DNA from 3 places in the Cereibacter azotoformans genome. Region 1 is predicted to be linked to each of the others. Evidence: riboswitches for the same ligand, from Rfam matches in the RefSeq annotation. Region 1 holds a riboswitch; each other region holds the start of a gene.
What was found. Region 1 has a riboswitch for cobalamin ahead of LV780_RS20990 (nucleotide-binding protein). Riboswitches for the same ligand answer to the same signal wherever they lie in the genome.
Positions count from the first base shown of each region.

Region 1 (3,798 bases):
CGCGGCGGTCGGCGACCTTCGACCTCGCCTTCGGCCATCGCATCGCGCCGGGACCGGAGGCGCACGCCTGGGCGCAGCCGATGCGTGACCACCTCGGTCCCGCGCCCGCACGAGTGCTGGAACTGGCCTGCGGTACCGGCGAAGTGACGCGGCTGGTCCACGACCTTGGCCACGACGTGACTGCGCTCGACTTCTCCGAGCCGATGCTGGCGGTCGCGCGGGCGAAGCACGCCGGCAAGCCGGGAAGTCACGGATCTCCTGCGCTCCCAGCGGCAGGCGCCGGCAGGCGATCCCGAGCGCGTCGCACCTCGCCGGCAGCGCGTTTCAGATCGCCGCTCGCTCGGCCTCCGAGGCGCCGCCCAGAGGCCGATCTCCTCGCCGCTGCGGGCGCAGCCGAGACTTGTCAGGCTGGCGCGGCTGGCTTCCTCTGTCCCTCGAGTGTCCCTCGAGGTTCTGCCATCAGAGCGCCGCACGGCGCATCCGCGCGCCGCCGCGACGGCGTGAGGCGGGAAGCGCGAGATCCAGCGGCGCCAGCGGCCTTGCGATCGACAGGGCGAGAATGGTGCAGAACGCCTGCACGCCCGGTGCCGTGGCAACGAAGGGCGCAGCCTTGGCCAGTGCCCGGCAAGCCTCGGCGACGTAGCTTGCACCGGCCGGCAGTCCGCCGAGCCACTGCATGTAGCCGAGCATCGCAAGTTCGCGCGCCCGTTCGGGCGGGACATCGGCATGAAGTTGATGGATTGTCAGTTCGAGCAACGATGCGCCCTCCGCGCAGGTGGCGGAGCGCTGGTCGACAACGGTGATCGCGGGTGTGGCGTCAGGCTCATCGCGGTCTCCGCCCCAGGGCGCCCCGCCCGGGTTGAGGTGACTGCGGTGCGCGAAGGCACCGGAGATGGCAGGTCTCCTGGCTCGCGGGTCACCGCTCGGCCGGTCCTTCCCGGGCCAGAGCCCAGTGGCTTTTCCGGTCTCGCTCGCCGCTCACAGTTGCGGGGGCAGCTGCGGCCTTGCCCGGCAGGGCGCACCGCATTCCCTTTTCATCCGACTCGCGAGAGCCGAACACCATCAGCACGAGATTCTCATGCCGCACGCGCAATGTCCACAGCAGGTTGCCGGCACCGGATGCGCGGCTGCCGCCGACCGTTCAGGTATCGTACGGTCAAATGTGCGCCCTGGATCCGCGGCAATCCGTCCATTTGACATCGACAATTTCGAAGCGCAGCAGCGTCGGGCTGGTGCCCGCCTCGGCGGGTGAAAAGGGAATGCGATGCGGTCTGCAAGGGCCGTTGGCGCAGCCGCCCCCGCGACCGTGAACGGAGAGGTCGCCCCGATGCCACTGGCCCTGCAAGGGCCGGGAAGGCGGGGTGCCCGTCGGGCAGACGCCCGGGATCCGCAAGCCGGGAGACCTGCCAGCCACATGAAGCTGACCGGACGGGGTGTTCCGGCGACGGGTTCCGGTTTCCGGCTCTCGCCGCCGTCGCGCGTCGTTCCTCCGACACGGGAAGGTTCGGATGCGGAAGGACGGGATACCCTCGGCGGGCGAGGCCGGTGCATTGCAACCCGGCCCGCTGCCGCCGGGGCTGATGATCGCCGCGCCCGGTTCGGGTGTGGGCAAGACCACGGTGACGCTGGGGCTTTTGCGGGCGTTCAGCGAGACGGGGCTGGCGGTGCAGCCCTTCAAGAACGGGCCGGACTACATCGACCCGGCCTTTCATCGGGTGGCGGCGGGGCGGCCGTCCTGCAACCTCGACGGCTGGGCGATGGACGCGGGCGCCGAGGCCGATCTGGTCTGGCTGCCCGGCGGCTATCCCGAGCTGCACGCCGGCCGCCTTGCTGCCGCCACGACCTTCCGCGTGGGCCTTTCCCGCCACGCCGAAAGCCGCCCCGTGCATGGCGAATGCGGCGGCTGCATGGTGCTGGGCGAGGCGCTGGTGGATGCCTCGGGCACCCGCCACACGATGACGGGCCTCCTCGGCCTCGTCACCAGCTTCGAGCGGCGGCGGCTGCATCTGGGCTACCGCCGGGCCGAGCTGCTGGCGCCGATGCCAGGCCATGCGCCGGGCGCGGCGCTGCGCGGCCTTGAGTTCCAATATTCCACCATCCTTGCGCAGCCCGACGCGCCGCTGGCCCGCGTCACCGATGCCGAGGGCAATCCCGTGCCCGAGGCCGGCTCGCGCCGCGGGCTCGTCACCGGCTCGTTCTTCCATCTTGTCGCCCCGGAGTTCGCATGACCCACCATCCCCGCCCCGCCCTGCCGCAGATCGACGTGCCGCTGCTCGACCCGCCCCCGCCGCGGCGCGCGCGGGCGCTGATGATCCAGGGCACCAGTTCGGATGTCGGCAAGAGCCTCCTGGTGGCGGGGCTCTGCCGCGCCTATGCTCGCCGCGGGCTGAAGGTTGCCCCGTTCAAGGCGCAGAACATGTCGAACAACGCCGCCGTCGCCGCCGACAGCGACCTGCCGCCGGGACCGGACGGGCCGAACTTCGGCGAGATCGGCCGCGCGCAGGCGCTGCAGGCGCGGGCGGCGGGGGTGGCTCCGTCCATCCACATGAACCCGGTGCTCTTGAAGCCGCAGGCGCTGGTCGGCTCGCAAGTGGTGCTGCGCGGCCGCGCGCTGGGGAACTGGCCGGCGAAGCATTACCACGAGCTGAAGCCGCTGATGATGCCCGCCATCATGGACAGCTTCGCCCGCGTGGCGGCCGAGGCCGACCTGGTGATTGTCGAGGGTGCGGGGGCCGCGACCGAGGTCCACCTGCGCCGGTCGGACATCGCCAACATGCTGCTGGCGGTCGAGGCCGACCTGCCGGTGGTGGTGCTGACCGACAACGACCGCGGCGGCGCGCTGGCGGCGGTCGTCGGCAGCTGGATGCTGCACACCGAGGAGGAACGCGCGCGCATCCGCGGCTATATCGTCAACAAGTTCCGCGGCGACTTCGCGCTCTATGCGCCGGGCTGCGAGGTGATGACGGCGCAGACGGGCTGGCCGCTGCTGGGCGTGGTGCGCTGGTTCGATGCCGCGACGCTGCTGCCGGCCGAGGATGCGCTGGCGCTGGCGCGGCCCCTGCGCAGCGACGGCGGGGGGCTGCGGATCGCGGTGCCGCAACTCAGCCGCGTGGCGAATTTCGACGATCTCGACCCGCTCTCGTCCGAGCCGGGGGTGGATTTGCGCTGGGTGCGGTCCGGCGAACCGATCCCCGAGGGAATTGACGTGGTGCTGCTCCCGGGCTCCAAGACCACCCGTCAGGCGCTGCAGGAACTGGTGGCGAACGGCTGGGACATCGACATCCGCGCCCATCACCGCCGCGGCGGCCGCGTGGTGGGGATCTGCGCCGGGTTCCAGATGCTGGGCCGGAGCGTCGCGGACCCTGATGGCATCGAGGGCCCGCCGGGCGAGACGCCGGGCCTTGGGCTGCTGGATGTCGAGACGGTGATCGGCCGTTCGAAGCGGCTTCTGACGCTCGGGGCGACCGACCGGATCAGCGGCGCCCGCGTCACCGGCTATGAGATGCACATGGGGGTGACGCACGGCCCCGGCCTTGCCCGGCCGTGGCTCGACCTCGACGGGCGGGCCGAGGGCGCGGTTTCGGCCGACGGGCGCGTGATGGGCAGCTATGTCCACGGGCTCTTCGGCGCCGACGGCTTCCGCGCGCACTGGCTGGAGGCGATGGGGGGCCGGGCCTCGGGGCTCGATCACGCGGGCCAGGTCGAGACGGCGCTGGACGCGCTGGCGACCCATGTCGAGGCGACCCTCGACCTCGACGCGCTGCTGGCGCTGGCGCGATGAGGGCGCGACGGCTGATG
Region 1 covers NZ_CP090024.1:30,290-34,087, reverse strand. The annotation lists partial or broken gene LV780_RS21000 (methyltransferase domain-containing protein) at 1-236, shown strand, start outside; gene LV780_RS20995 (hypothetical protein) at 460-756, opposite strand; cobalamin riboswitch at 878-1,079, opposite strand; cobalamin riboswitch at 1,214-1,425, shown strand; gene LV780_RS20990 (nucleotide-binding protein) at 1,509-2,228, shown strand; gene LV780_RS20985 (cobyric acid synthase) at 2,225-3,781, shown strand; gene LV780_RS20980 (cobyric acid synthase) at 3,778-3,798, shown strand, end outside.

Region 2 (3,798 bases), on a different replicon from region 1:
CAAGATGATCACGGGGGACCACGCCGGCACCGCCGCGGCCATCGCAGCCCGGATCGGGCTGGCCAACCCCTCGCGGGTGCTGACGGGCGCCGATCTCGACCGGCTCGACGAGGCGCAACTGGCGCTCGAGGTGGTGAGCGTGGATGTCTTTGCCCGCACCAGCCCCGAGCACAAGCTGCGCCTCGTGACCGCGCTGCAGGCCTCGGGCCTGTCGGTCGCCATGACGGGCGACGGGGTCAACGACGCGCCCGCCCTCAAGCGCGCCGACGCGGGCATCGCGATGGGCCGGAAGGGCTCGGAGGCGGCCAAGGAAGCCGCCGATCTCGTGCTGGCCGACGACAACTTCGCCTCGATCGCCGCGGCCGTGCGGGAAGGCCGCACGGTCTATGACAATCTCAGGAAGGTGATCAGCTGGACCCTTCCCACCAACGCCGGCGAGTCGCTCGTGGTGGTCCTGGCGGTTCTGGCCGGCCTCTCCCTGCCGGTGACGGCGGTCCAGATCCTCTGGATCAACCTGATCACCGCGGTCACTCTGGGGCTTGCGCTGGCCTTCGAGCCCACCGAGGCCGGGACGATGTCCCGCCCGCCCCGGCGGCGCGACATGCCGATCCTGACGAGCGGTCTGGTCTGGCATGTGGTGCTGGTGGCTTTCCTGTTCCTCGCGGCGGTGTTCGGCATCTTCAGCTATGCCATCGACCGCGGCTATCCGCTCGCCCTGGCGCAGACGATGGCGATGAACACGCTCGTGGTGCTCGAGATCTTCCATCTCTTCTTCATCCGCAACATCCACGGCACCTCGCTGACATGGGCGGCGGTGCGGGGGACCCGCGTGGTCTGGATCGTCGTCGTGGCGGTGACGGCGGCGCAGCTTGCCGTCACCTACCTGCCGTTCCTGCAGCGCATTCTGGGCACCGAGGCGGTTCCGATCGCCGATGGGCTTCTGATCATCGCCATGGGCGCGGTGTTCTTCGCCCTGATCGAGATCGAGAAGCAGATCCGGCTCGGCCTCACCCGGAGCGACAGCCGCAGGACCGCGTGACGCCTCACGGCCGCCGGCCGAGGGATCGGCCGGCGGTGTCCCTCAGAGCGCGCGGTCGGCCTGCCAGCCTTCCTCCATCAGCAGATCGTCCAGCGGCAGCCGCTGGCGCCAGCCCTTCAGCGCAAGCTCGGGCGCGGCATAGAAGCGATCCACATGACCCACGCAGAGATAGGCCACGATCTTCACCGCCTCGGGGATGCCGAGGATGGAGCGAAGCTCTTCCTCGCGGTAGATGCTGACCCAGCCGACCCCCAGCCCCTCGGCCCGCGCCGCCAGCCAAAGGTTCTGGACGGCGCAGACCGTGGAATAGAGGTCCATCTCGGGATTGTGGGTGCGCCCGAGCACCACCTCTCCGCAGCGGTTGCGGTCGCAGGTCACGCAGATGTTCAGCGGCGCCTTGAGGATCCCCTCGAGCTTGAGCGAGCGGTAGGTGTCGCGCTTCTCCTCCGGGAACAGCTCGGCGGCCTCGTCATTGGCGCGGCGGAAGGCGGCGTGCACCTCGGCGCGACGGGCGGCGTCGCGGATCAGGATGAAGTTCCAGGGCTGCATGAAGCCGACCGAGGGCGCGAGATGCGCCGCCTCGAGCACGCGCCGGAGCGCCGCCGGATCGACCGGATCGGGCAGGAACTCGTCCCGGACGTCGCGGCGCTCGGCGATGATGTCGTGGAGGGCCTGGCGTTCCGCCTCGGTGAAGCGGCGGGCAGGAAGGGGTTGCGGAAGGGGTGAAGCCGACATGGATCGGATCCTCTGGTCATGACGATCCCGCCGCCGTCCACGCGGCAGGAACCTCTTTGTCAGGCCGGTCTTCTGACTCCGGTTCACCTGCCCCGGGCGCCTTCCCGGCGAACCGGTGGCATCCTGCCCAAGGCATCCCCGTCACAGCGGCGGGCCCGCGCCGGAGTCGCACCGGCTTCCCGATTCTCCGCCCGCGGGCGGCACCTGACGCAGTAGCTGAGACCAGATCGGGCGCGGAAGTGCAACCTGCCCCGAACAGACCGGAGGCATGCCGAACGACGGACGAAGTCGCACCCGCCCGAGGGCCGCACCAGATGGACCGCGAGGGCCGCTCCCGTCTCGCCCGCACTCCGGCCTGCCACCTTCGGGGGCCCGGATCGCGCAGCCAGGCGCATCTTCCGGTGCATCTGTACCGCGGAGACGCACAATCGCATCCGGCCAGCGACACTTGCACCGCAGATCCGGTCGACGCGCCTGATCCGATGACGGTTTCCCATCCCCGCCGACTCGGCCAGGGTGGGACCATCCCCTTGCCGATCAGAAGGATCGGAATTTCTCACAAGGGGATTGGACATGAAAACGCTCTTCCTTTCGGCTGTTGCCCTGAGCCTTCTCGCCGTCGGCGCCGCCGGTGCCGGAAACCTGTCGGTCACCGAGCAGAGGGGGGGCTTCAATGGCTCGATGACCTCGCAAGGTGGGGACTGGAACCGCTCGTACTCGGGGCAGCTTGGGGGAGGGAACTCCAGCACGACGATGCAGCGCGGCTTCAACAACCTGTCCGAGACGATGCAGCGCGGCATCGGCAACAATTCGTTCACCGGCCAGAAGGGCTTCGGCAACGGGTCGATGACGAACCAGTCCGGCGTCAGGGGCCATATGTCCGAAACCTATCAGTCGGGCGTGGGCAACGTGTCGATCACGGATCAGCATGACTGAACATGAGCAGCCGGCGGCCCCGGAAGGGGCCGCCGCGAACCTCAGTCCTGAACGGGGAAATGCCATGCTCAGATTCATGATGATGACGTCGGCCCTGATCCTGACACCTGCGCTCCTTGCCGCGCAGGAGATGCCGTCGGGCGACAGATCCTGGGGCGACAGGTCCTGGGGCGACAGGTCCTGGGGCAACCGCGCCTCGACCACGCAGATCGGGTCGAACAACAGCTCCACCATCTCGCAAAGCGGCAAGGGCAATGTCGCCATCAGCGTTCAGAGCGGAGACGGCCACGTCCGCTCGATCACCCAGCAGGGCAATTTCCAGGGTTTCGCCGGCCTTCAGGTCTCAAGCCGCTTCGAGCGGGCGGCCGGGACCGAGTCCCGCACGGGTGGCAACGCGCGATCGAGCGTCACGGTCGAGTTCGACACGGTGCCGAAATGACCCTTCGGTTCCCTCCTGCGGCGGGGCGGCGGATGCTGGCCTCGGGCGCGGCGATCCTGTCCCTGTGCGCAGCCGTGCAGGGCGAGGAGCAACCGTCGGGCGGGGCGGCGGGCGGCTGGATCCGGTGCGAGATCCGCATCACGTCGAACGGCGGCCTGACGGAATATGCGGGGCTGGCCTGGGCGGCGCGACGGGTCGAGGGCGAATATGATCTCACCGTGTCGTCGCGCGGGCCGGGCGGCGTCTCGAACACGGTTCAGCGGGGACGGTTCGTCCTCGAGCCCCACAGGCAAAGCGTCCTGAGCAGGGTTCAGGTCATGGCCGGACGGACAGGCACGGTCCAGGCGCGCCTTTCCATACATTCGAATGGCCGGGAACTGTGCCAGTTCACCTCCTGATGGCGCCGCGCGGTGACCGCAGTCAATGCCGCGGGCCCTGGCTGCGCCCACGATCGAAGCAATGGCGAGTACGGAGGGTTTCATGGAACTCCTGCCACTGCTTCCGGGGCATGTCGGTGACCTTTACGATCGGGCTCTCGACGGCGATCTGATCGCCGGGATCCTTGACCTCCTTGCGGAAGCGACGACGAAGGCCACGGTCCTCGTCATCGGCCAGAATGACGACGCCCCCGCGGGCAATTTCATCCAGC
Region 2 covers NZ_CP090022.1:544,102-547,899, reverse strand. The annotation lists gene LV780_RS17770 (HAD-IC family P-type ATPase) at 1-1,039, shown strand, start outside; gene bluB (5,6-dimethylbenzimidazole synthase) at 1,082-1,774, opposite strand; cobalamin riboswitch at 1,820-1,997, opposite strand; gene LV780_RS17760 (hypothetical protein) at 2,348-2,710, shown strand; gene LV780_RS17755 (curlin repeat-containing protein) at 2,775-3,149, shown strand; gene csgH (curli-like amyloid fiber formation chaperone CsgH) at 3,146-3,547, shown strand; gene LV780_RS17745 (helix-turn-helix transcriptional regulator) at 3,630-3,798, shown strand, end outside.
Region 2: it holds a riboswitch for cobalamin, as region 1 does, so the genes downstream of both, bluB (5,6-dimethylbenzimidazole synthase) here and LV780_RS20990 (nucleotide-binding protein) in region 1, are expected to answer to the same signal.

Region 3 (3,798 bases), on a different replicon from region 1:
GCGCCCGATCAGCTCCTACGGCATCGTGAAGGTCGCCATCGAGAATTATATCCGCATGGAGCAGGCGCTCCACGGGATCGAGCCGGTGATCCTGCGGGCCTCGAACCCCTATGGCCCGCGGCAGAGTCATGCCGGCATCCAGGGCATCATCGGCACCCACCTCTGGCGCGCCGCGCGCGGCGAGCCGGTCGAGGTCTGGGGCGACGGTCAGGTGACGCGCGACTTCATCCATGTGCGGGATCTGGCCGAACTCTGCGTCCGTGCCCTCCGCTCGCACACCTCGGGATGCTTCAACGCGGGCAGCGGCACCGGCACCTCGGTGGCCGAGATTCGCCGGGATCGATCGGACCGTGCGCGCCTCGGGCGGCCCGCCCGTCCGCCCGCTCTGTCGGCCCGGCCGCGCGTTCGACGTCCCCCGCGTGGTACTCGACATTTCTCGCGCGCGCGAAGCCTTCGGCTGGGCGCCCCGGATCGGCCTTGACGAGGGGCTGGCGGAGAGCTGGCGCTGGGTCCGCACGACCGAGGCGCTTCAGGCCGGCAACGAAGAGAGGCCGACCACCGGCCCCGCGGCGCCCGCTCGGGCCGGAGCCATGGCCTGACCCCATTCTCAGGGCCATGATGCCGGACGGGGGCGCATGCGGAAATCGAGCGGCCTTTCTGCCGGCGTCGGAGGACTTCCGGCGCTCGAGGTCACCGGCGAGTCGTCGCTGGCCGAGATGACCGAAGCGGCGATCATGTCGCTGTCGCAGAACGGCAACGGCTTCCACCTCAACATCAAGGCCGGGCGGGTCGATCATGCCAAGCACGACGGCAACCTCTACCGCACCCTGACGGACGGCAAGGCCTTCGCCGATGCGATTGCCAAGGCCATGGAACTGACCCGCGCCGAGGACACGCTGATCATCGTCACCGCAAACCGGCGTTGTTGCAGAACTCAGGCCTGGGGCTTAACTGCCCCTTACCCCACGGATGCTCATGCCACGCGGGCGATCTCGGCGGTGCCGAGGGCGTTGAAACGGTTGATGAGGGCGATGCGGATGTGGATTTCGGCTGCCTGACGGTCGGGGTCTCTCGCGGCGATGCGCTCGCCGAAGGACTTGAGGCAGCGCATCCTGGCCTCGGCGCGGCTGCGGACGTGGTATCCCGTCCACCGTTTCCAGAACGCCCGGCCGTAGTAACGCGTGGCGCGCAGGATTTCGTTGCGGGCTCGAGCCGCGGGGCAATTCTCCTTCCACAATCTGCCATTCTTGCGGATCGGAATGATAGCCGTGCCACCCCGTGCGATTATGGCGCTGTGGCAGCGGCGGGTATCATAGGCGCCGTCCGCGGTCACGGTGCCGATGGCTTCGTCGACCCGGATCTGGTCAAGGAGGTCTGGCAGGACGGGGCTATCGCCTTCCCGACTGGGCGTGAACTCGACCGCGCGCACGTCGGATGTGGCGGTGTCCATGGCCAGATGGACCTTGCGCCATTGGCGCCGTCCCTGAACACCATGCTTGCGGGCCTGCCATTTTCCGTCACCAAGGAACTTGATACCCGTGCTGTCCACCAGCAGGTTCAGCGGTCCGTCGGCACGGCGATACGGGATCTGCACCTTCAGGGTGATGTGCATCCTTCACGCTCAGTGTTCTGCAACAACGCCGCGCCGGCAGCTTTGGCCGCGCGAGCCTCGGGGGCAGCAGCGCCACGGCGGCCGGGCCATGGGGCTCTGCGCGGGCTTCCAGATGCTGGGGCGCCGGGTGCGCGATCCGGACGGGGTCGAGGGGCCGCCGGGGGAGACCGAGGGCCTTGGACTTCTGGACATCGACACCGGGATCGGCCCGTCCAAGCGGCTTTGCGAGATCACCGCGACGGACGCGATCAGCGGAACGCGGGTGACCGGCTACGAGATGCACATGGGGATGACCACCGGCGCCGGCCTTGACCGTCCCTGGCTGAGTCTGGACGGCCGGCCCGAGGGCGCGCTCTCGGAGGATGGTCGCGTCGCGGGCACCTACCTGCACGGAATCTTCGGCTCCGGCGCCTTCCGGGCGCAGTGGCTGCGCACCCTGGGGGCTGCGGGATCGGCCGGGGACCATTCCGCGCGCATCGAGACGGCGCTTGACCGGCTGGCGGACGGGATCGAGCCGGACCTCGACCTCGACGCGCTGTTGAGATCCGCGCGCTGGCCAACCGGCGGCACGGCGACGGCCCCTCGGTCAGCCGCCGAACCGCGTCGTGCCGGTAGCCCTTGCCGCGCCGCCGCGCGACGTCACACCTCGCCCTCGCGGTGGCGGCGATGCGCCTCGGCCACGGCCTCGGTCGCCCCTTCAACCGGCCGAGGTCGCGGCGTCGGCGGGTCGGTCTGCGGCTGGCCCGACCAGGGCTGCGGGAATTCCAGCCACTTCTGGATAAAGTTCCACGACTGCTGGTAGCCGTCATGCGGCAGGGTACAGGCCGAGCAGTCCTTGCGCACCAGCCCGTTGCGGTCGGTATAGATCTCATACGGCCCGGGGCAGTCGTAGGCGATCAGCGGGCAGTAGCAGAACAGGCAGTTGAACGCGCGCTTCACCCCCGGATGGCAGGGCAGGAACGGGCAGTCGCGGTTGGTGAAGCCCTTGAAGGCCTCGTTCAGGGTTGTGTCTTTCGGCTCCATGGCCACTCCTTCGGTCGCTTGACCGGAAGGCGGAAGGGTGGCTGATCCCGGCGCGAGCGCACGGGCCCATGCCTCCGGGCCCGCCGCCCGGGATGGTCGTCAAGGCCCGGCAGGTCTCCTGGCTCGCGGCTCGGACGCCGGCTGCCCCTTCCCGGCCCATGGGGCCAGTGGCATGGCAGATGGCTCGCCGCTCACAGTTGCGGGGGCAGCGCCGGAGTTGCACCGGCTTCCCTCTTCGCCCGCGGGATCACCGCGGGAACCAGGGCACCGCGACGATGCGGCGGGGGGCCGCCGGTGTCAACCGCCCCTCAGGCGCCGGCGCTTTGCGATTGACAGGCGCATGATCGGTTCCTTCGGGCGTCCGGGGGCTGAAAGGGAACGCGGCGCGCCCAGATGGGGCAAAACCGCGGCTGCCCCCGCACTTGCGAGCGGCGAGCGACGCCGAAGATGCCACTGCCCCCCGGGAAGGCCGGCCGAGCAGAGCCCCGTGAGCCAGGAGACCTGCCGATCGCCCGCCGGCCCCGGCCGCGCGGCTTCGACCGGACGCCGGGGTGCGCGTCTGGCCCGGGCGGGCCGGAGCGCGCGCCCGAGCCTTCTCATCCCGTTCGTCCGTTCACCCGCGGTCCTCTTCGGCCGCCTCCGATGAAAGGCACCGATCCGTGATCTTCCACGGCAACATGATGGCGGCGGCCCGAGCCCTGACCCTGACCCACGAGCGCGCGCGCTCCTTCGAATTGACTCGCAGGATCAGCGCCTTGCCCTTCAGTTCCAGCGCTCCGAGCATCGTGCCACCCTCCGAGGAGGTTTCAAGCGCGAGACCTTGGAGCGGCTTCCTCATCCTCGCGCTGGTGCTTTTCAGCCTCGCCTGGGGGTTTCTCGGTCCCCGCCACGCGCGCTCTGCCGATTTAGTTGCCCGCCCGGCGCGCCTGCTCCGGCACCTCGACGACATCTTGCGCGGCCGCCCGCGGCGCTGCCTCGACCACAACCCGGCCGGAGGGGCCATGGTGCTTGCGCTGCTTGTCGCTTCTACGCGTTGGTGCCGCTCCGGCCAGTTTCGCGAGATGCCTTACGGAGCCCGTGAGGCAGCTCACGCATCATGCCCGCAGCTCCCTTCGACACCCGCCAGCCACTCGGCGAGGCGCGACCAGCGCCGGCGACCGGTG
Region 3 covers NZ_CP090022.1:709,317-713,114, reverse strand. The annotation lists gene LV780_RS18525 (NAD-dependent epimerase/dehydratase family protein) at 1-481, shown strand, start outside; gene LV780_RS18520 (alkaline phosphatase) at 636-1,058, shown strand; partial or broken gene LV780_RS18515 (IS5 family transposase) at 974-1,615, opposite strand; partial or broken gene LV780_RS18510 (cobyric acid synthase) at 1,605-1,964, shown strand; gene LV780_RS18505 (cysteine-rich small domain-containing protein) at 2,252-2,635, opposite strand; cobalamin riboswitch at 2,727-2,914, opposite strand; cobalamin riboswitch at 2,964-3,158, shown strand; gene LV780_RS18500 (hypothetical protein) at 3,249-3,473, opposite strand; gene LV780_RS21975 (hypothetical protein) at 3,723-3,798, opposite strand, start outside.
Region 3: it holds a riboswitch for cobalamin, as region 1 does, so the genes downstream of both, LV780_RS18505 (cysteine-rich small domain-containing protein) here and LV780_RS20990 (nucleotide-binding protein) in region 1, are expected to answer to the same signal.